One region of the Streptomyces sp. NPDC048417 genome, then DNA from elsewhere that is predicted to be linked to it. Evidence: predicted binding sites of a transcription regulator. Region 1 holds the regulator's gene; each other region holds the start of a gene.
What was found. The regulator HrcA, encoded in region 1, represses chaperone genes, less so after heat shock. The targets are predictions, from matches to a motif close to TTNGCACTCNGNNNNNCNGAGTGCNAA.

Region 1 (7,674 bases):
CGGCCTGGGGGTCGCCGGACTCCTCCACCAGGTCGCCGCAGAACACCACCGGCCGGTCGCCGGGGACGCCGGGGACGAGGACCGCGAGGTCGTGGGAGGTGTGGCCGGGGCCCACGTCGGCGAGCAGGGCCCGGCGGCCGTCGCCGAGGTCGAGGGCCCACTCGCCGGAGACCGGACGGCGGGGCGGGGGCAGCGCGTCGGCCGCCTCCTCGGCCTCGGGGGCCGGGAGGCCGCCTCGGATCGCGTCCAGGAGGAGCGCCTCGCGGCCGTGCGCGAGGACGGCCTCCGCGCCCGCCGCCGCGTGCACGTCCGCGCCCGCGAACGCCGGGGTGCCGAAGACGTGGTCGAAGTGGGGGTGGGTGAGCGCGAGATGGGTCACACGGCGCCCGGCCAGGCGCTGTGCCTCCGTACGCAACCGCGCGCCCTCGGCCAGGCTCGACCCGGCGTCCACCATCAGGACCGGGCCGGCCCCGAGGACCAGCCCGGCCGTGCAGTCCCACCCCGGCAGCCGGCACCGGCCGACCCCCTCGGCCACCCGCTCCCAGCCCAGCTCTTCCCAAGTCACCGTCATACCGCGACGCTAGCCGCAGAACGCCCCGGGTCCTCACCGACCTTGCCCAGTCGGTACCCGGCGGCCGTACACTGGGCGGGGGATGCTGGCACTCGGGATCGCAGAGTGCCAGGCGAATGACCCGAAAGGCCGCGGGGACGACTTTCTGGAGGTGTGGCGCTGGATGCTGAGTGAACGCAGGCTTCAGGTATTGCGCGCCATCGTCCAGGACTATGTCGGCACCGAGGAGCCGGTGGGTTCGAAGGCGCTGACCGAGCGGCACAACCTCGGGGTCTCCCCGGCGACCGTGCGCAACGACATGGCCGCCCTGGAGGACGAGGGGTTCATCGCCCAGCCGCACACCAGCGCCGGGCGGATCCCCACCGACAAGGGCTACCGGCTGTTCGTCGACAAGCTGGCCGGCGTCAAGCCGATGAGCGCGCCCGAGCGGCGGGCCATCCAGAACTTCCTCGACGGCGCCGTCGACCTCGACGACGTGGTGGCGCGGACGGTGCGGCTGCTGGCGCAGCTGACGCGGCAGGTCGCGGTCGTGCAGTACCCGTCGCTGACACGGTCCACCGTGCGGCACGTGGAGCTGCTCGCGCTCGCGCCGGCCCGGCTGATGCTGGTGCTGATCACCGACACCGGGCGGGTCGAGCAGCGGATGGTCGACTGCCCGGCGCCCTTCGGGGAGTCGTCGCTGGCGGATCTGCGGGCACGGCTCAACAGCCGGGTCGCCGGTCGCCGGTTCTCGGACGTGCCCCGGCTGGTGGAGGACCTGCCGGACGCCTTCGAGGCCGAGGACCGCGGTACGGTCTCGGCGGTGCTCTCCACCCTGCTGGAGACGCTCGTCGAGGAGAACGAGGAGCGGTTGATGATCGGCGGCACCGCCAATCTCACCCGCTTCGGACATGACTTTCCCCTCATGATCCGGCCCGTCCTGGAGGCCCTGGAGGAGCATGTCGTCCTCCTCAAGCTCATGGGCGAGGCGGGGGATTCGGGCATGACCGTACGCATCGGTCACGAGAACGCCTACGAGGGACTCAACTCCACGTCCGTGGTGTCGGTCGGCTACGGTTCGGGCGGCGAGGCACTCGCCAAGCTCGGCGTGGTCGGACCGACCCGCATGGATTACCCGGGAACGATGGGAGCGGTACGAGCGGTGGCACGGTACGTCGGACAGATCCTGGCGGAGTCGTAAGTGGCCACGGACTACTACGCCGTTCTCGGCGTGCGCCGCGACGCGTCGCAGGAAGAGATCAAGAAGGCCTTCCGTCGGCTCGCGCGCGAGCTGCACCCGGACGTCAACCCGGATCCGAAGACCCAGGAGCGGTTCAAGGAGATCAACGCCGCCTACGAGGTGCTCTCCGACCCGCAGAAGAAGCAGGTCTACGACCTCGGAGGCGACCCGCTCTCGCAGAGCGGCGGCGCGGGCGCGGGCGGCTTCGGGGCCGGTGGCTTCGGGAACTTCTCGGACATCATGGACGCGTTCTTCGGTACCGCGTCGCAGCGTGGGCCGAGGTCCAGGACCCGGCGCGGCCAGGACGCGATGATCCGGATCGAGGTCGAGCTGGACGAGGCGGCCTTCGGTACGACCAAGGACATCCAGGTCGACACGGCGATCGTCTGCAACACCTGCAACGGTGAGGGCGCGGCGCCGGGCACCTCCGCCCAGACGTGTGACATGTGCCGGGGCCGTGGTGAGGTCTCGCAGGTGACGCGGTCCTTCCTGGGCCAGGTCATGACCTCGCGGCCGTGTCCGCAGTGCCAGGGCTTCGGTACGGTCGTGCCGACGCCGTGTCCCGAGTGCGCCGGTGACGGGCGGGTGCGGTCGCGGCGGACGCTGACCGTGAAGATCCCGGCCGGTGTCGACAACGGCACCCGGATCCAGCTCGCCGGCGAGGGCGAGGTCGGGCCCGGCGGCGGTCCCGCCGGTGACCTGTACGTCGAGATCCACGAGCTGCCGCACTCCACGTTCCAGCGGCGCGGCGACGATCTGCACTGCACGGTGACCATCCCGATGACGGCGGCCTCGCTCGGTACGAAGGTGCCGCTGGAGACGCTGGACGGGATGGAGGAGGTCGACATCCGGCCGGGTACGCAGTCCGGGCAGTCGATCCCGCTGCACGGGCGCGGTGTCACGCATCTGCGCGGAGGCGGGCGCGGTGATCTCATTGTCCATGTCGAGGTGATGACCCCCACCAAGCTCGACCCCGAGCAGGAGCGGCTGCTGCGCGAGCTGGCGAAGCTGCGCGGCGAGGAACGGCCGACGGGGCAGTTCCAGCCCGGTCAGCAGGGTCTGTTCAGCCGGCTGAAGGACGCGTTCAACGGGCGTTGACCCGTCAGGCGGGGCACCGCCCCTTCGGCCCGGACATATCTGGCATGTGCCAGAGGGACGGCCCGATTCGGTCTTGTTCGGAGGACGTGACAACATGCCGTCATGTCCTCCGCACTGACCGATCTCTTTCCCCTTCCGATCGTGCAGGCCCCCATGGCGGGCGGGGTCTCCGTGCCGCAGCTCGCCGCCGCCGTGTCCGAGGCGGGCGGGCTGGGGTTCCTGGCCGCCGGGTACAAGACCGCCGACGGGATGTACCAGGAGATCAAGCAGCTGCGGAGGCTGACCGGCCGTCCCTTCGGTGTGAACCTGTTCATGCCGCAGACGGAGTACGCCGAGGCCGGGGCCGTGGAGGTCTACGCCCATCAGCTGGCCGGTGAGGCCGCCTGGTACAAGACCGAGCTCGGCGATCCCGACAGCGGCCGGGACGACGGGTACGAGGCCAAGCTGGCCGTGCTGCTCGACAACCCGGTGGCCGCGGCCTCGTTCCACTTCGGCGTCCCCGGCCGGGACGTCCTCGGCTCCCTCCGCCGGGCGGGAACCTTCACCCTCGTCACCGCGACCACCGCCGAGGAGGCCCTCGCCGTCGAGCGGGCCGGTGCGGACGCGGTGATCGCCCAGGGCGTGGAGGCCGGCGGTCACCAGGGCACCCACCGGGACGTGCAGGACAACGAGGGGGCCGGGATCGGTCTGCTGTCGCTGGTCGCCCAGATACGGGAGACGGTGGGCATTCCCGTCGTCGCCGCCGGTGGCATCATGCGCGGCAGCCAGATCGCCGCCGTGCTGGCCGCGGGGGCGAGCGCCGCCCAGCTGGGTACGGCCTTCCTCGCCACCCCCGAGTCCGGCGCCACCGACCTCCACAAGCGGGCGCTGACCGACCCGCTGTTCATCCGGACCGAACTGACCCGGGCGTTCTCCGGGCGGCCCGCCCGGGGTCTGGTCAACCGCTTCATGCGCGAGCACGGCCCGTACGCGCCCGCCGCCTACCCGGAGGTCCACCACCTCACCTCCCCGCTGCGCAAGGCCGCCGCCAAGGCCGGGGACACGCAGGGCATGGCCCTGTGGGCGGGGCAGGGCCACCGGCTGGCCCGCCCGCTGCCCGCCGGGCAGCTGGTGGAGACCCTCGCGACGGAACTCGCCGCCGCGTCGACAGCGTTGTCGGGCAAGGCCGAAGGGTACGAGGGGGACGGGCGATGACCGCCCCGGTGTTCGTGCTCGACCCGCTCGTGGTGCCCGACTTCTCCGGCGGCGAGGTCGTCCTGGACGGGCCCGAGGGACGGCACGCCGTCTCCGTGAAGCGGCTGCGGCCCGGCGAGGACGTCATCCTCACCGACGGGCGCGGACGCTGGACGGAGGGCGTCGTACGGGCCGCCGAGGGCAAGGACCGGCTGGTGGTGACCGGCCTGGAGAGCGTCGTCGAGGAGCCCGGGCCGAGCCCCCGCGTCACCGTCGTCCAGGCCCTCCCCAAGGGGGACCGCGGCGAGGTCGCCGTGGAGACCATGACCGAGGTCGGCGTCGACGCGATCGTGCCCTGGCAGGCCGCCCGCTGCATCACCCAGTGGAAGGGCGACCGGGGCCTGAAGTCCCTCGCGAAGTGGCGGGCCACCGCCCGCGAGGCCGGCAAGCAGTCCCGCCGGGTGCGCTTCCCGGAGATCGCGGACGTGGCGACCACCAAGCAGGTCGCCGCACTGCTCGCCGGAGCCGACCTGGCCGCCGTGCTCCACTCCGACTTCGAGCACCGCAGCGACCCGCTCGCCGAGGCCCGGCTGCCCGCCGAGGGCGAGATCGTGCTGGTCGTCGGGCCCGAAGGGGGCGTCGCCCGGGACGAGCTGGCGCTCTTCGAGGAGGCGGGTGCGAAGGCGTACACCCTGGGGCCTACCGTGATGCGCACATCGACCGCCGGCACCGCCGCCGCGGCCCTGCTGCTGGGCCGCACCGGCCGGTGGTCCTGACCCGTACGACACCTCAAGGGGAACGCGCCGTGGAACTCGCCCAAGTCCGGCTCCTGGTCTCCGACTTCGCCGCCTGCTACCGCTTCTACGCCGAGGTGCTCGGGCTGAAGCCGCAGTCGGGGGCGAGCGAGGGACCGTACGAGAAGTTCAGCCCGCACGCCGGGTCGGCGGGGATAGCCCTGCAGGACCGGGCCATGATGGCCGAGGTGCTGGGCGAGTTGGGGGACACCGCGACCGGGCACCGTTCGCTGGTGGTGCTGCGCGTCGACGACCTGGACGCCTACTGCGAGCAGATCGCCGCCCGGGGCGCGGTCCTGGTGCACGGGCCGACGCCGATGACGGAACGCATGCGCGTCGCCCATCTCAAGGACCCGGAGGGCAACCTGGTGGAACTCCAGGAGTGGCTGCTGCTGCGCACCTGAGGAGCCGTCGACCGCCAGGGGGACCACTCCGAACACGTGAGTGGCCGTATGCCCCCTACCGTCACGGAGAGGACGGTGGCAGGCTGCCCTCCATGGGGGCATTGAGGCCGATTTGGCGCCGACCGCGCGGGACGCGCCGGTCGCGCGTGACCAGGGCGGCGGCCGTGGCGGGGCTCGCGGTGGTCGCCGTGGGGGGTGTGGTGGGCTGCCGGCCGACCGACCTGAACTCCGCGACCGTCGCGTACACCACCGACCGGACCGCCACCGCCGAGCTGAAACGGCAGCACGTCGACGTGAGCTGGCTCACCTGCACCGGCGACTACAGCTCGTCGGCACCGAGGACGCCCTCGGCATCCGAGACCAGCGTCGTCTCCGTGGACTGCCGGGGCCGGACCAAGGACGGCCGGGACATCACCGTCACCGGACGCGTCACCAAGGCGGTCAGCGGCGCCTGTGTGCGCGGGAACCTCGTCGCGAAGGTGGGCGGCAAGGAGTGGTTCCGGGTGACGGGCCTCGGCGACTGCGAGGCCACGCCCGGACCGATCTACAGCACCTACCGGCCGCCCACCTACGGACAGCGGCCGGGTCCCACCGTGACCGTGACGAAGACCATCTGGTGCCAGGGCGACCCCAAGTGCTGGCCGGTCCAGGGCAAGTGATCGAAATCGGCCACCGCGATCGTGCCGCGATGCATAGGCTGAGCGGGTGACTCAGGGTGCAGCGACAGGACCGCGGTCCTACCTCCGATTTCCCCATGTCCACGGCGACCTGGTCGCCTTCACCGCCGAGGACGACGTGTGGCTCGCGCCCCTGGACGGGGGCCGGGCCTGGCGGGTCAGCGCCGACAACGTCCCCGTGACGCTGCCGCGTATCTCGCCCGACGGGACCACGATCGCCTGGACCTCCGCCCGGGACGGGGCCCCCGAGGTGCACACGGCCCCGGTGGCGGGCGGCAGCAGCGAACGCCTGACGCACTGGGGGAGTTCCCGCACCCAGGTGCGCGGCTGGACCGCCGACGGGCAGGTCCTCGCGATCAGCACCTACGGCCAGTCCAGCCTCCGGCGCAGCTGGGCCCGCACCGTTCCGCTCGACGGCGGACCGTCCACCGTCCTGCCGTACGGTCCGGTCGGCCATGTCGCGTTCGGGCCGAACACCGTGCTGCTGTCCGCGCCGATGGGCCGGGAGGCGGCCTGGTGGAAGCGGTACCGGGGCGGTACCGCCGGGAAGCTGTGGATCGACCCGGACGGCGATGGCGAGTTCGTCCGGCTGCACGAGGAGCTGGACGGGAACCTCGAATACCCGGTGTGGGCCGGCGACCGGATCGCCTTCCTCTCCGACCACGAGGGCACGGGCGCGCTGTACTCCTCCCTCGCCGACGGCTCCGACCTGCGCCGGCACACCCCTCTCGACGGTTTCTACGCCCGGCACGCGGCCGGTGACGGCACCCGGGTCGTCTACGCCTCAGCCGGTGAACTCTGGCTCCTCGACGACCTGGAGGGCGCCGAGCCGCGCCGGCTGGACATCCGGCTCGGCGGGTCCCGCGTGGACCGGCAGCCGCGCCCGGTCAACGCCTCCCGCTGGTTCGGCTCCGCCTCGCCCGACCACACCGCGCGCGGCAGCGCCGTCCTGGTGCGCGGCGGCGTGCACTGGGTGACCCACCGGTCGGGGCCGGCCCGCGCGCTGGCCGCCCAGCCCGGGGTGCGCGCCCGACTGCCCGTCACCTTCCGCGCGGACGCGGAGGAGTGGGTGGTGTGGGTGACGGACGCCGAGGGCGACGACGCCCTGGAGTTCGCCCCCGCCACCGGTGCCGTGCCCGGCTCCACCCCGCGCCGGCTCGCCGCCGGGCAGCTCGGCCGGGTCCTGGACCTCGCCGTCGCCCCCGACGGCGGCCACGTCGCGGTCGCCGCGCACGACGGACGGCTGCTCCTCGTCGAACGCGAGACCGGCGAGGTCCGCGAGGTCGACCGCAGCGAGGACGGCGACGTCTCCGGGCTGGCGTTCTCGCCCGACTCCGGCTGGCTGGCCTGGTCCCACCCCGGGGCCGGCGGGCTCGCCCAGCTCCGTGTCGCCCACACCACCGACCTCACCGTCACCGAGGCGACCCCGCTGCGCTTCCAGGACTACGACCCCGTCTTCACCCGCGACGGCAAACACCTCGCCTTCCTCTCCACCCGCTCCTTCGACCCGGTCTACGACGAGCACGTCTTCGACCTGGCCTTCGTGGTCGGCGACCGGCCGCACCTGATCACGCTGGCCGCGACCACCCCCTCGCCGTTCGGCCCGCAGCGGCACGGCCGCCCCTTCGAGGCCCCCGACAAGGACGAGACCCCGGACGCCGAGGGCACCCCGGCCACCCGCATCGACCTGGAGGGCCTCGCCGACCGGATCGTGCCCTTCCCCGTCGAGGCCGGCCGC
Region 2 (7,674 bases), on a different contig from region 1:
ACACCATCGAGACCGTCTTCCGCCTGGAGTCGCCCCGCGTGATCGCCGGCGTCGCCCGGGTCGTCCGGGACGTCGGCATCGCGGAGGAACTGGCCCAGGACGCCCTCGTCGCCGCCCTGGAGCAGTGGCCCCGGGACGGGGTGCCCGACAACCCGGGCGCCTGGCTCATGGCCACCGCCCGCCACCGCGCCGTCGACCTGGTCCGGCGCCGGGAGAACTACACCCGCAAGCTCCGGGAGATCGGCCGGAGCCTCGCGGACGTGCCCCCGCCGGAGGAGCCCGCCGACCCCGACGACATCGACGACGACCTGCTCCGCCTGGTCTTCACCGCCTGCCACCCGGTGCTGTCGCCGCAGGCCCGCACCGCCCTCACCCTGCGCCTCCTCGGCGGTCTGAGCACGGCCGAGATCGCCCGCGCCTTCCTCGTCCCCGAGCCGACGATCGCCCAGCGCATCGTCCGTGCCAAGCGCACCCTCGCCACCAGGAACATCGCCTTCGAGGTGCCCTACGGCCCCGACCGGGCGGCCCGGCTCGGCTCCGTGCTCGACGTCATCTACCTGATCCACAACGAGGGGTACGCGGCCACGGCGGGCGACGACTGGCTGCGCCCCTCGCTGTGCGAGGACGCGCTGCGGCTGGCCCGCGTGCTGTCCTCGCTGATGCCGAAGGAGCCGGAGGTGCACGCCCTCACCTCGCTCCTCGAGTTCCAGTCCGCCCGCACGGCCGCCCGCACCGGCCCGGACGGCGAGCCGGTCCTGCTCCGGGACCAGAACCGCCGCCGCTGGAACCGCATGCTCATCGCCCGCGGCATCAGGGCGCTCGCCCGCGCGGACGCCACGGCGACGGGCGCCCCGGGGCCGTACGCCCTGCAGGCGGCCATCGCGGCCTGCCACGCGCACGCGTACACCTACGAGGAGACCGACTGGAGGTCCATCGCCACCCTGTACGGCCTGCTGGCGGCCCGGTCCCGGTCCCCGGTCGTCGAGCTGAACCGGGCGGTGGCCGTGTCGATGGCGGACGGCCCCGCGGCGGCCCTGGCGATCGTGGACCCGCTGACGGCCGAACCGGCCCTGCGCGACTACCACTTGCTGCCCAGCGTGCGGGGTGACCTGCTGGCCCGTCTGGGGCGTACGGCGGAGGCCCGCGCGGAGTTCGAACGGGCGGCGGGGCTGACCCGCAACGAGCGGGAGCGGGAGCTGCTGCTGGCCAGGGCGCGGGAGTGCGCTTCGTAACCTGGAGGCAGACAGCTGTTCACTCGCAACTCCGTTCCCATGGCAATTAGTTGGCCACTACAGTGACCCGGCCCCTGTGCAGGGGCTGTGCAGACCATGGGGGGTCGACAACTTGAGAATGTTCACGCGCCGCCGTGCGGCGGCGCTCGCGACCGCGGCGGTACTCGCCGCGATGGGCACCCTGGCCACCGCGCCGGGCGCCGTCGCCGACGACGCCGGCAGCTGGCCCGACACCGAGGGCAGGATCCTCGTCGACGGGGGCATGCTGATCGACCCGGCGACGGGCAGAGCCACGCAGATTCCGGGCGTCGGAGGCGACTACGCCGCCTGGGCGCCGGACGGCAGCAGGCTGGTCACCAGCGCGGGCCAGATCTCCAGCTACCGCCCCAGCGGCTCCACCAAGATCACCCTGCCGTGGGCGGACGGCGTGCGCTCCAGCGCCGTCTACGAGGACCTAGCCTACGGCTGGAGCGGCCGGTACGTCGTCTTCTCCACCGCGGGCCAGCTCGTCTACGGTCCCTCGGACGGGTCGTGGGCCCCCGAGCCGCTGCTCAGCAGCGCTCTGGAGCCGTCCACCGTCTGCGACACCCACCCGACGGTGAACCCGGCGTCGGGTCTGGTCGCCTTCCAGCGCAACGTCGACTACGGCTGCTACGACAACGCCGGCGTCTACGTCTACGACTCGGACGCGAAGACGGTCAAGCGCGTCCTGACCGACGCCGAGCAGCCCGACTGGTCGCCCGACGGCACCGAGCTGGCCTTCGTCCGCAAGGACACGGACGGCAATTACCAGGTGTTCACCGCGAACGCGGACGGCACCGGCGTCAAGCAGCTGACCACGGGCCCGCGCTCGTACGCCAACCCGTCCTGGTCGCCGACCGGCACCCGGATCGTCCTCGACGCGCACACCTCGCCCAACAGCGACGACGTGCACACCGTCGAGTACGTGGACCTTGCCACCGGCGCGCTGACCAAGGTCGCGGACACCGCCGGGAAGAACTTCAGCGACAACCCCAGCTGGCAGCCGGTCCGCAAGAACACCACCGCCCGGGTCTGGGGCGCCGACCCGAACGCCACCGACATCGCCTCCTCGCGCTGGAGCTGGAACACCGTCGGCCAGAGCGAGCCGGGCCTGCTGGACGCCAAGGCCGCCGTGCTGCTCGGCCAGGACGACTCGGCCGACGCGCCCGTCGCGACCGCGCTCGCCGGCAAGCGGCAGGGCCCGGTGCTGACGACCGTGAGGACCGGGCTGTCGACGGCGGTGAAGAACGAGCTGAAGCGCACCCTGAAGAAGGGCGCGAACGTCTGGATGGTCGGCGGGACCTCGGTCCTCACCACCAACGTCTCCACGCAGCTGAAGTCCCTCGGCTACGTCCCGAAGCGGGTCTCGGGCACCGACCGCTACGACACCTCGGTCAAGGCCGCGAAGACGGTCACGACCAGCCCCACGTACGTCTTCCTGGCCGGCGGGACCGACTACCAGGCGGCGCTCCCGGCGGCAGCCGCGGCCGCCGCCGAGGGCACCGGCAGCACCGGCAGTGTGGTCCTGACCAGCGGCAAGTCGCTGACGTCGGCGGTGAAGTCGTACCTCAACAGCCTCAACCCGGCCAAGACCATGGTCATCACGGTCGGGTCGGACGCGAAGTACGCGCTGACCCACGCGTCGTTCTCCAGGTGGCCGTCGACGTACTACTACTACCCGATCACGGGGACCACCAGCGAGGCGCTGTCGGTGGCCGTCGCCAAGTTCTGGTGGACCACCCCCGGCCAGGTCGCCCTTGCCTACGCCGGCTCCTGGCGGGACGGGGTCTCCGCGGGCTCGGCGATGAACGTCTACGGGCCCGTGCTGTGGACCTCCCGGCCCGCCCTGTCCGACGAGGTCAAGAGCTATCTGCTGCGCGAGTCCGCCGGTACCCAGTCCGTGATCGCCTTCGGCGACACCGGCTCGGTCACGCTGGGCGCGCTGAACACGGCCGGCTCGTCGATCAGTGCGAGCGGCAACGACTTCGTGTACCGGCCGTACTTCAACGGCGTCACCTCGGCCGCGCGCACGTTCGCGCAGCGCACGGACGCCAACGAGCCCGCGTCGGCCGTCACCAAGTCCGGCCGGGCGACCGACCGGGACCTGACGTCCCTCAGGACGGCACAGCACCAGTAGCCGGCCGCGCGGGGGCGCCGACGAGCATGGTCGGCGCCCCCGCCACCCGGGTCAGGAACACGGTCGCCGCGTTCGGCCCCTGCGGCTTGACCTTCCGGCGCAGCTCCTCCGGCTCCACGGCCGAGCCGCGCTTCTTCACGGTCAGCGTGCCGACCTCGCGCTCCCGCAGCAGCGCCTTCAGCTTCTTCACGTTGAAGGGGAGCCGGTCGGTGATCGCGTACGGCGTCGCCCAGTCGGTGGCGCGCAGTTCGTCGGCCGTGATGTACGCGATCGTCGGGTCGACGAGACCGCCGTCCAGCTCCTCGGCCACCTCGGCGACCAGATGGGCGCGGATGACGGCGCCGTCGGGCTCGTACAGGTACCGCCCCACGGGACGGACCCGGGGATCGGGCAGGCCCCGGCCGAGCAGGGTGCGCGGGCCGGGGAGGAGGGTGGCGCGGACCGCCCCGGGCGCCGTTCCGAACCACAGCACCGCCTCCTTCACGTCGCCCGCGTCCGAGATCCACTCCGCCTCGGCGTCCGCCGGGACGGCCTCGTGCGGGACGCCGGGCGCGATCTTCAGCGCGGCGGTGCGCGAGGCCGTGCGGGCCGCCTCGATCGCCCAGGACAGGGGCGGTGAGTAGGCCTCCGGGTCGAAGATGCGGCCGCGGCCGCCGCGCCGGGCCGGGTCGACGAACACGGCGTCGTAGCCGGCCGTGTCCACCTCCGTGACGTCCGCCTCCCGGACCTCGATCAGAGCGGCGAGTCCCAGCGCGTCGGCGTTCGCCCGCGCCGCGGCCGCCGTGACCGGGTCCCGGTCCACGGCGAGCACCCGGATCCCCGCCCGCGCGAGCGCGATCGCGTCGCCCCCGATCCCGCAGCACAGGTCGGCGACCGAGGTCACCCCGAGCGCCTTCAGCCGCTGGGCCCGGTACGAGGCGACGCTCGCCCGTGTCGACTGCTCGACCCCGTTCGGCGTGAAGAACATGCGGTCCGCGTCCGCCTCCCCGAACTTCACCGCCGCCCGCTGCCGCAGCCGGGCCTGGGCGAGCGCCGCCGACACCAGCTCGGCGGGGTGCTCGCGGCGCAGCCGGGTGGCCACGGCTAGCTCGTCGGCGGGCGCGGTGCCGCGCACCTCGGCGAGGAGGGCGCGGCCCTCGGGGGAGAGGAGGGGGGCGAGGAGGTCGTTCACCGGGTCATTGTCGGCCAGTCGGTGGATGGTTCGCCTCCGGCGGCGGTGTCGGCGCCGGTTCCGGGGGAGGTCCTGGAAGGATCCGACGCCATGCGAGTAGTCGTACAAAATGACAAAAAAGGGTTGAAGGCGGGTATGGCGGGCCTGCTGGCCGCGGCCGCCCTGATGTCCGGCTGCGCGGGGCCGGACACCGGCTCCACCGCCCGTCCCGCCGCCGGCCAGCAGCCGCACCGGGCCGCGCCCGCCCCCGACTCCCACGCCGCCCTGGTCGCCGCCGCCAGGCGCTGGGGCCTGGACGCGGTCCCCCTGCGGCCCCCGGCCCCGCCGAAGGTGAAGCCGCGCATCACCGCGCGCGACGGCTTCGAGGTGGACGGGCAGGAGGAGGACGACCTGCCCCCGGTCTTCACCACGGTCCCGACCAGGCAGAAGGTCGTCTTCCTCACCATCGACGACGGCTGGAACAAGGACCCGCGGTTCCTCCGCATGATGAACGACCTGCGGATCCCCTACACCGCGTTCCTCAGCAACTACCTGGTCAAGGACGACTACGGCTACTTCCGCACGATGCAGGCCGAGGGCCACACCCTCAACAACCACACCCTGACCCACCCCTATCTGCCGGGCCTGTCCTACCAGGAGCAGAAGGACGAGATCTGCGGCATGCAGGCGATCATGAAGAAGCAGTTCGGCAAGGCGCCGACGGTCTTCCGGCCGCCCTACGGCAACTACAACGGCGACACCCTGCGCGCCGCCAAGACCTGCGGCATCAAGTACGCGCCGATCTGGGACGAGGAGGTGTTCGTCGACCACTGGGAGTACCGCGAGTGGGACCGCGGCCTGCACCCCGGTGACATCGTGCTCACGCACTTCCGGGGCAAGGACGACTGGGACGGCACGATGATCGACGACATGCGCCGCTTTCTGAACAAGGTCACCCGCGAGGGCTATGCGGTGGCGCGCCTGGAGGACTACCTGTGAGCCGGCCGAGGGCGACGGCCGCGCTGCTGACCGCCGCCCTCCTCCTGGCGGGCTGCGCACAGTCCGTCGACCCGATCGAACGGCTGGGCAAGAAGGCGGCCGACCGGGTACGGCCGCACGGCCCGGCCGGCGAACAGCCGTACCGCCACTGGGGCCTGGCCGCCCCCCTGCTCCCGGCGCCCCACCCCCCGCTCCACCCGCTCGCCCTCCACACGAGCCTCCCGCCGGTCGTCGACCACATCCCCACCACCGACAAGGTCGTCTTCCTCACCTACGACGACGGCGCCGAGAAGGACCCCCGGTTCGTGGACATGGTCCGTGAACTGCGGCTCCCGGTCAGCATGTTCCTCACGGACAGCGTGGTCGGCCCCGGCTACGGCCACTTCGCCCGCCTCCAGGAGGTCGGCGCGAGCGTCCAGAACCACACCCTCGACCACCCGGCCATGCCGGGCCTGCCCTACGCCGGCCAGCGCGCCGAGATCTGCGGTCAGCAGGAGAAACTCAGGTCCCGCTTCGGCATCCGCCCCCGCCTCTTCCGCCCGCCCTACGGCACGTACGACCGCACCACCCTGCGCGCGGCGGCCGACTGCGGGGTGACGGCGGTGGTCCTGTGGCGCGCGGCGATGACGGCCGAGGGCATCGCGTACCGCCGCGGTGAGAAGCGGCTGCGCCCCGGCGACATCGTCCTGGTCGGCCCGGACGAGGCCACGGGCCTGACGCTGCGCGAACGCACGACCCGCCTGCTCCGCCGGGTCCAGGAGAACGGCCTGACGGTGGGGCGGCTCGAGGATTACCTGTAGGACCGGCCGGCGCCGCTTCCCCTCCCGTACGGCGTCCGCGTCCCCGGCCCGTCCGGCGTCCGCGTCCCCGGCCCGTCCGGCGTTCGAGTTCCCATCCCGTGCGGCGTTCGAGTTCCCGGCCCGTGCGGCGTTCGGGTGCGAGGCCGAAGCCGAGAGCGGGGGTCCGGGGCGGCGGCCCCAGGGACGGTCACCATGGCCCCGGTCACCGTTTTTTTCGACGCCGCGCCGCAGGCAATTGGCACTCCGCTTGACCGAGTGCTAATCGCGGTCATAGTCTCGGCTCTGGCACTCGGCAGATGAGAGTGCCAACAACGCGACGGGCAGGTCCGGCACCCGCGACGACGGATCCACCTGGTCGCCACCTCAGACAGTTAACCCCGTGAGATCTCCGAAGGGGGAGGTCGGATCGTGACGACCACCAGCTCCAAGGTTGCCATCAAGCCGCTCGAGGACCGCATTGTGGTCCAGCCGCTCGACGCCGAGCAGACCACCGCCTCTGGCCTGGTCATCCCGGACACCGCGAAGGAGAAGCCCCAGGAGGGCGCCGTCCTCGCCGTGGGCCCGGGCCGCTTCGAGAACGGCGAGCGCCTGCCGCTCGACGTCAAGGTCGGCGACATCGTGCTGTACAGCAAGTACGGCGGCACCGAGGTGAAGTACAACGGCGACGAGTACCTCGTCCTCTCGGCTCGCGACGTGCTCGCGATCATCGAGAAGTAGTTCACCCGAAGCACATTCTGCTTTGAGCTGCGCCCCTGGCCCCCGCGACCTTATGAAGCCGGGCGTCGGGGGCGCGGTTCGTTTCACCCACGTTTTCCGAGAGGGCTGAACCGCTCCCATGGCGAAGATCCTGAAGTTCGACGAGGACGCCCGTCGCGCCCTCGAGCGCGGCGTCAACAAGCTTGCCGACACGGTCAAGGTGACGATCGGCCCCAAGGGCCGCAACGTCGTCATCGACAAGAAGTTCGGCGCCCCCACCATCACCAACGACGGTGTCACGATCGCCCGCGAGGTCGAGCTCGACGACCCGTACGAGAACCTCGGCGCCCAGCTGGTGAAGGAGGTGGCGACCAAGACCAACGACATCGCGGGTGACGGTACGACCACCGCCACCGTGCTGGCCCAGGCGCTGGTCCGCGAAGGCCTCAAGAACGTCGCCGCGGGTGCCTCCCCGGCCGCCCTGAAGAAGGGCATCGACGCCGCCGTCGCCGCTGTCTCCGAGGAGCTGCTCTCCTCCGCCCGTCCGATCGACGACAAGGCCGACATCGCCGCCGTCGCCGCGCTGTCCGCCCAGGACCAGCAGGTCGGCGAGCTCATCGCCGAGGCGATGGACAAGGT
Region 3 (7,674 bases), on a different contig from region 1:
CCGTCGACGGTCACCTACGCCTACGGCACGGCGGGCAACGTCAAGACCCTGACCGACTCGGTCGCGGGCACCTTCACCGGCACCTACGACGCCGACGGCACCCTGGCCTCCGAGACCCTGCCCGGCGACTACACCCTGACCGTCACCACCGACCCGGCCGGCCAGGAGACCGGCCGCGAGTACACCGCCTCGGACGGCACCACCGTCGCCTCCGACACCGCCGGCTACGCGGTCACCGGCCTGGAGACCGGCCACGCCCAGACCGACGGCACGACCACCCAGACCGACTACACCTACGACACCGCCGGCCGCCTCAGCCAGGCCGCCGACACCGCGGCCACGGGCTGCACCACCCGCGCCTACACCTTCGACGCCAGCAGCAACCGCACGGCGCTGACCACCGCGTCCGACGACTGCGACAGCAGCACCGACGACGCCACCACGGCCACCACGTCGTACACCTACGACTCGGCCGACCGCCTGGTGAACAGCGGCTACGCCTACGACGCCTTCGGCCGCACCACCACCAGCGGCGACACGACCCTGTCGTACTACACCAACGACCTGGTCGCCTCGGAGACCGTCGGCTCCACCCGCAACACCTGGGGCCTGGACGCCGCCGGACGGCTCGCCGTCCAGAAGACCCAGGTCCAGGCGACCGACGGCACCTGGAGCACCAGCAGCACGACGGTCGACCACTACGGCTGCGGCTGCGACAGTCCTGCCTGGGCGCAGACCGGGTCCACCGTCACCCGGAACGTCGCGGACCTGTCAGGGACATTGGCGGCCACAAGCACCGCCAGTGGTGACACAGTCCTGCAACTCGCCGACATCCACGGTGACATCACCGTCCAGCAGCCGCTGGACACCTCTGTCGCCAGCACGGTCCAGCACTACGACGAGTACGGCAACGCCCTCGACGGCACGGCCGTCACCGAGTACGGCTCGCTCGGCGCGTACGTGCGGGCGACGGAGGCTCTGGGCGGTCTCACCCTCATGGGCGGCCGACTGTACGACCCGGCAACGGGCCGCTTCCTCCAGGTGGATCCCGTCCTCGACGGATCCCCCAACCACTACGGCTACCCGTCCGACCCGGTCGGCGGCTACGACCTGGACGGCCAGTCCTGGTGGAGCACCACGGTGCACATCGCCAAGTGCGCGAAGGCCCTGGTGGAGACGATCGGACCGTGGTTCTTCCCATGGGCCCGGCTCGTGAAGCTCAAGAAGGACATCCGCGAACTTGGCGGCATCTATCAGTTCGCCAAGCTGCTCGTGCAGACGACCAGCTGGCGTGTCCTGCGCAAGTACCTGGCTGGTCACGGTCTTCGGCTCCTGTTCACGATCGTGGGTATCTCGGACATCCAGGACAACTGTCACTTCTAACCGACACTGACCGATCCGGCGCCCGTACCCGCCAGGCCGCTCCCGACAGCGGCCGAGCGGGTGCGGGCGCCCTGGCGGACGACTGCCGGTCGCTCACGCATAGAGTCGATCCGGCGCACGAACTGTGGAGGTACGGCATGGCGTTCACGTTCTTCGTGTCGCTGTCCCTGATCGTCGGCAGGGGCTTCTACCTGTCCCGGCAGATCAAAGTCGCGGCACCACTGCTCGACGAACGGACGCCGGCGGGACGCGCCCTGGTGGGCCGGCTGCGGCGGCTTCCGTATTCCTGGAACCACGCTCTCGCGGGCGGCGCCTTCACCGCTCTGGGATGGCTTCTCCTCGACCGCACGACGGATTCGGTACTGGACTTCGCGACCGCCCTGTCCGAGGTGTGCGTAGGAGCCCTTGCCTACGATGCCGGGGTCTATCTCTTCCGGCGCAGATTCCGTACGGCAACGCTCCTGCGGACGGGCATGTACACGGCGCTCGCCGCACTCGCCTTCGCCGAAGGCGCCTGGCACTGATGACCGGCCTGGCCAAGCAGTTGCACGTCTCGCTCCTGGTCACCCTCGGGGTGACGGTCTTCGGCCTGGTGCACGACGTCCTGGACGCCCTGTGGTCGGGGAACCTTCTGGGCGCCCTGGGCGCCTGGGCCGGAGTGACGGCCATTCTCTGCGTTGTGGTGGCCGTGGCGCACACCGCGATCTACGTCGCCGCGCATTCGGGGCGGCCCGAGGGGAGCGAGGCGCGCGGGGTCCGGGCCGGGCTGCTGATCCTGCTCGTACTCGACGCCGTCCTCGCTCAGCCCCTGTGGGCCCGGACTGCCGACGCCTCGGGGACCCCGTTCCGGACGGCGTGTGCCCTGGTGGCCCTGATCCCCCCGCTCACCGCCCTCGTGTCATGGGTCTGGGCGAGACGGCGGGAGCGGGGGCCGGACATCGCCCGGAACAGCGCCCTGTTCTTCGGTGTCGTGGCCGTGCCGCTGCAAGGAGTGGCCGCGCTGGTCCTTCTCGCGGTGGCCTGAGACGCGCGAACGGCCGGGACGTGATCGTCCCGGCCGTTCGTCGTACCGGCCCGGCTCAGCTCAGCGTCTGCAGCGCCGCCGCGTCGTACGACTTCAGCTCCTGCGTGCGGCCGGCCAGCACCTTCGCCGCCCACTCCGGGTCCTGGAGGATGGCGCGGCCGACGGCGACCATGTCGTACTCCTCGCGCTCCAGGCTGTCGAGGAGGTCCTCGATGCCCCGGACCGGGGAGCCCTCGCCCGCGAAGCCCTTGATGAAGTCGCCGTCGAGGCCGACCGAGCCGACGGTGATGGTCTGCTTTCCGGTGAGCTTCTTGGTCCAGCCGGCCAGGTTCAGGTCGGACCCCTCGAACTCGGGGAGCCAGTAGCGCCGGGTGGAGGCGTGGAAGACGTCGACACCGGCCGCCGCCAGCGGGGTGAGGATCGCCTCCAGCTCCTCCGGGGTCTCGGCGAGACGGGCGTCGTAGTTGTCCGACTTCCACTGCGAGTAGCGGAAGATCACCGGGAACTCCGGGGAGACCGCCGCGCGTACGGCGGCCACGATCTCGGCGGCGAACGTGGTGCGAGCGACCGGGTCGCCGCCGTAGGCGTCGGTACGGCGGTTGGTGCCCGCCCACAGGAACTGGTCGAGGAGGTAGCCGTGGGCGCCGTGCAGCTCGACCCCGTCGAAGCCGATGCGCTCGGCGGCGGCCGCGGCCTCGGCGAAGGCGCCGATGACGTCGTCCAGGTCCTGGCGGGTCATCGCCTTGCCCTCGCCCTCGGTGCCGTCCAGGCGGATGCCGGAGGGGCCGACGGCGGGGGCGTCCGCGAACGGCGGCTGGCCCTGCTTGCGCACCATGCCGATGTGCCACAGCTGCGGGACGATCGTGCCGCCGGCCGCGTGCACCCCCTCGGCGACCTTCGCCCAGCCCGCCAGCTGCTCCTCGCCGTGGAACCGCGGGATGCGGCTGCTCTGCCCGGCCGAGTCGTGGCCGACGTACGTCCCCTCGGTGACGATCAGACCGACACCGGCGGCGGCCCGGCGGGCGTAGTACGAGACCACGTCCTCGCCGGGGATGCCGCCGGGGCTGAACTGGCGGGTCATCGGCGCCATCACGATCCGGTTGGGGACCGTGAGCCCGTTCAGGGCGATGGGACGGGAGAGGATCTCGGCCGCGCGGGAGGCGGGGGGCGTGGTGACGGTCACGTGGGGGGCTCCTGGTGAATCGGTCGTGTCGTATACCCGACGGTATGTGCACACGCATCGAGTGCACATACGTGCACAACGACCTGCCCGGACGTACCCATTCCCGCTCTCGCACGGACGCCGTGTGACCCCGGACACGGACCCAGACCGGTTCACGGGACGGATGCCCCGGCCACACGGGCGGCGCCCTGCGCCACACCGGCCCGTGGACCGGCGGAAACGCCCGAGGGCGGCACCCCCTGCCGTGGCAGGGGGTGCCGCCCTCGGAAAAGGACGAGCCGATCCGGATGGATCAGAAGTCCATGTCACCGCCCGGCATGCCGCCCGGAGCGGCCGCCGCGGCCTTCTCCGGCTTGTCGGCGATGACGGCCTCGGTGGTGAGGAACAGCGCGGCGATGGAGGCGGCGTTCTGCAGGGCAGAGCGCGTCACCTTCGCCGGGTCGATGATGCCCTCGGCGATCATGTCGACGTACTCGCCGGTCGCGGCGTTCAGGCCGTGGCCGACCTGAAGGTTGCGCACCTTCTCGACGACGACGCCACCCTCGAGACCACCGTTGACGGCGATCTGCTTGAGCGGGGCCTCCAGGGCGAGCTTCACGGCGTTGGCGCCGGTCGCCTCGTCACCTTCGAGCTCCAGCTTCTCGAACACCTGGGAGGCCTGGAGCAGGGCCACGCCACCACCGGCGACGATGCCCTCCTCGACGGCCGCCTTCGCGTTGCGAACGGCGTCCTCGATGCGGTGCTTGCGCTCCTTGAGCTCGACCTCGGTCGCGGCACCGGCCTTGATGACGGCGACGCCACCGGCGAGCTTGGCCAGGCGCTCCTGGAGCTTCTCGCGGTCGTAGTCCGAGTCGGACTGCTCGATCTCGGCGCGGATCTGGTTGACCCGGCCCTGGACCTGCTCGGTGGAGCCGGCGCCGTCGACGATGGTGGTCTCGTCCTTGGTGATGACCACCTTGCGGGCGCGGCCCAGCAGGTCGAGGGTCGTGTTCTCCAGCTTGAGACCGACCTCCTCGGAGATGACCTCGCCGCCGGTGAGGATGGCGATGTCGTTCAGCATCGCCTTGCGGCGGTCGCCGAAGCCCGGGGCCTTGACGGCGACGGACTTGAAGGTGCCGCGGATCTTGTTGACGACCAGGGTCGACAGGGCCTCGCCCTCGACGTCCTCGGCGATGATCAGCAGCGGCTTGCCCGACTGCATGACCTTCTCCAGGAGCGGGAGCAGGTCCTTGACGGAGCCGATCTTCGAGTTGGCGATCAGGATGTACGGGTCGTCCAGGGACGCCTCCATACGCTCCATGTCGGTGGCGAAGTACGCCGAGATGTAGCCCTTGTCGAAGCGCATACCCTCGGTGAGCTCCAGCTCCAGACCGAAGGTCTGGGACTCCTCGACGGTGATGACGCCTTCCTTGCCGACCTTGTCCATGGCCTCGGCGATGAGCTCGCCGATCTGGGTGTCGGCGGCGGAGATGGAGGCCGTGGAGGCGATCTGCTCCTTGGTCTCGACGTCCTTCGCCTGCTCGAGGAGGGCACCGGAGACGGCCTCGACGGCCTTCTCGATACCGCGCTTCAGGGCCATCGGGTTGGCGCCGGCGGCGACGTTGCGCAGGCCTTCCTTGACCAGGGCCTGGGCGAGCACGGTCGCGGTGGTCGTTCCGTCACCGGCGACGTCGTCCGTCTTCTTGGCGACTTCCTTGACCAGCTCGGCGCCGATCTTCTCGTACGGGTCCTCGAGCTCGATCTCCTTGGCGATGGACACACCATCGTTGGTGATCGTGGGGGCGCCCCACTTCTTCTCGAGGACGACGTTGCGGCCCTTGGGGCCCAGCGTCACCTTCACGGCGTCCGCGAGCTGGTTCATGCCGCGCTCGAGGCCGCGCCGCGCCTCCTCGTCGAACGCGATGATCTTGGCCATGTGAAGTGGTCCCTCCAGGACTGGGGGTGAGTCTTCAAGGACCGCGCCCGCGCCCGCGACGGACGGCTCGCCGACCCGTGGGTTCCTTGCCCCACCCGGTCTGCGGGCCTCACCGACCCGGTCCATCTTTGTCACTCTCACCTTCAGAGTGCTAACGCCAATGATTAGCACTCGCCCATGCCGAGTGCAAGCGCCTCCCGAGGACTGGGTCGCGCCCCGGCCCCGTACCGGGCCGCACCCGCGGGGCACGCCGGCCCGCTCGCCCCGGGCATGCCAAAGGGCTCGTAACCCATGACTCCCCATGGGATACGAGCCCTCCGACAAAGAAAGAAGAACGACGCTGTCAGTCGGCGCGTGCTTCAGCCGGTCGCGAGCCGGACCATGTCCGCCTGCGGCCCCTTCTGGCCCTGCGAGATCTCGAAATCGACCCGCTGACCTTCCTCCAGGGTGCGGTAGCCGTCCATCTGAATCGCACTGTAGTGGACGAAAACATCCGCACCACCGTCGACCGCGATGAAGCCGTACCCCTTCTCCGCGTTGAACCACTTGACGGTGCCCTGAGCCATGCCTAACTCCCCTATTACTGGCCCTTGCACAGATCCACACTTCGCGGATCCGGGTCAGACCTCACCCCCCACAGGTTTGGGGGCGTGCGCCGGAACGCGTCGACCGCGGCTGAATGTATCTGTCCAACTGCCGTCTGCAACAGGTCAATCGGACGAGAATTCTGGACGGGAAGGGTCCGGAATGTAGCAAGAATTCGGCCGAATTCAGGGCAAGTCGGGCCCCATAAAAGCCGCAAAAGCCGCATATAACCCGCACACTTTGGCTACTTCTTGTCGGGTCTGCGGTATCGAATACGGGGCTCCCGACCTGGAGATCGGGACCGCGTTCCCCAACTGTACCGCGCTCAACCACACAGAATTGCCCCCTCCGCTTCTCGCACGGAGGGGGCACTGCATCCATTAGCGGCTCCGCCGCGGGGATGAACACTCGGTGATGGGTATTACCGAAGGTAATGTTCGGTCATACGGGCATCACGACAGCCAGGTCAGCAGGGTCGCCGGGGCGGTCGGCGGGGTCAGCCGCCGGCGACGGCCGGGATGATGGAGACGCCGGCGCCGTCCGGGGTGGCCGTCTCCAGACCCTGCTCGAACCGCACATCGTCATCATTGACGTACACATTCACGAACCGGCGCAGCTTGCCCTCGTCGTCGAGAACACGGCCGGCGATCCCGGTGTGGTTCTTCTCCAGATCGGAGATGACATCGCCGAGGGTGGCCCCTTCGGCACTGACTTCGGCCTGACCACCGGTGTAGGTGCGCAGGATGGTGGGGATGCGAACGGTGACGCTCACGTTTAAACCTCCGGTTAGAGCAACGCCCTGGTTTTCTGTGGCTGACTTAGGCGAGCCCGGCCTCACGGAACGAATCGAGAGTGGGCCGAATAGTCGCCGTAAGCCCGGTCCCCGCCACGGCGTCCAGTGTCTTCAGTCCATCACCCGTGTTGAGCACGACAACCGACTTCGTCGGATCGATCAGCCCATTCTCGATGAGCTTCCTGGTGACTCCGACCGTCACCCCGCCGGCGGTCTCCGCGAAGATTCCCTCGGTCCGCGCGAGCAGCTTGATCGCGTCGACGACCTGCTCGTCGGTCACGTCCTCCACCGCACCGCCGGTACGGCGCGCGATGTCCAGGACGTACGGCCCGTCGGCCGGGTTGCCGATGGCGAGGGACTTGGCGATGGTGTTCGGCTTCTGCGGCCGCACCACGTCGTGGCCCGCCTTGTAGGCCACCGACACCGGCGAGCACCCCTCGGCCTGCGCACCGAAGATCTTGTACGGCTTGTCCTCGACGAGCCCGAGCTTGATCAGCTCCTGCAGCCCCTTGTCGATCTTCGTGAGCTGCGAGCCGGAGGCGATCGGGACGACCAGCTGGTCGGGGATCCGCCAGCCGAGCTGCTCGCAGATCTCGTACGCCAGGGTCTTGGACCCCTCCGCGTAGTACGGCCGCAGGTTGACGTTGACGAAGCCCCAGCCCTCGCCGGCCGAGTCACCGATCAGCTCGGAGCAGAAGCGGTTCACGTCGTCGTAGTTGCCCTCGATGCCGACGAGCTCGCCGCCGTAGATCGCGGCCATGACGATCTTGCCCTGCTCCAGGTCGTGCGGG

Region 2: the regulator HrcA is predicted to act here: its motif matches at 6,575-6,601, upstream of groES (co-chaperone GroES).
Region 3: the regulator HrcA is predicted to act here: its motif matches at 5,670-5,696, upstream of groL (chaperonin GroEL).

Annotation. Positions count from the first base shown of each region.
Region 1 covers NZ_JBEZKI010000010.1:270,578-278,251, reverse strand. Annotated here, with positions in the region: gene AB0D59_RS18395 (MBL fold metallo-hydrolase) at 1-571, opposite strand, end outside; gene hrcA (heat-inducible transcriptional repressor HrcA) at 735-1,751, shown strand; gene dnaJ (molecular chaperone DnaJ) at 1,752-2,888, shown strand; gene AB0D59_RS18380 (nitronate monooxygenase) at 2,991-4,082, shown strand; gene AB0D59_RS18375 (16S rRNA (uracil(1498)-N(3))-methyltransferase) at 4,079-4,837, shown strand; gene AB0D59_RS18370 (VOC family protein) at 4,867-5,259, shown strand; gene AB0D59_RS18365 (hypothetical protein) at 5,352-5,918, shown strand; gene AB0D59_RS18360 (S41 family peptidase) at 5,965-7,674, shown strand, end outside.
Region 2 covers NZ_JBEZKI010000005.1:76,290-83,963, forward strand. Annotated here, with positions in the region: gene AB0D59_RS09475 (RNA polymerase sigma factor) at 1-1,232, shown strand, start outside; gene AB0D59_RS09480 (cell wall-binding repeat-containing protein) at 1,351-3,390, shown strand; gene AB0D59_RS09485 (class I SAM-dependent methyltransferase) at 3,368-4,561, opposite strand; gene AB0D59_RS09490 (polysaccharide deacetylase family protein) at 4,652-5,539, shown strand; gene AB0D59_RS09495 (polysaccharide deacetylase family protein) at 5,536-6,339, shown strand; gene groES (co-chaperone GroES) at 6,748-7,056, shown strand; gene groL (chaperonin GroEL) at 7,175-7,674, shown strand, end outside.
Region 3 covers NZ_JBEZKI010000003.1:269,009-276,682, forward strand. Annotated here, with positions in the region: gene AB0D59_RS06125 (DNRLRE domain-containing protein) at 1-1,383, shown strand, start outside; gene AB0D59_RS06130 (hypothetical protein) at 1,521-1,907, shown strand; gene AB0D59_RS06135 (hypothetical protein) at 1,907-2,407, shown strand; gene AB0D59_RS06140 (NADH:flavin oxidoreductase) at 2,463-3,590, opposite strand; gene groL (chaperonin GroEL) at 3,883-5,505, opposite strand; gene AB0D59_RS06150 (cold-shock protein) at 5,865-6,071, opposite strand; gene AB0D59_RS06155 (ubiquitin-like small modifier protein 1) at 6,587-6,862, opposite strand; gene thrC (threonine synthase) at 6,909-7,674, opposite strand, start outside.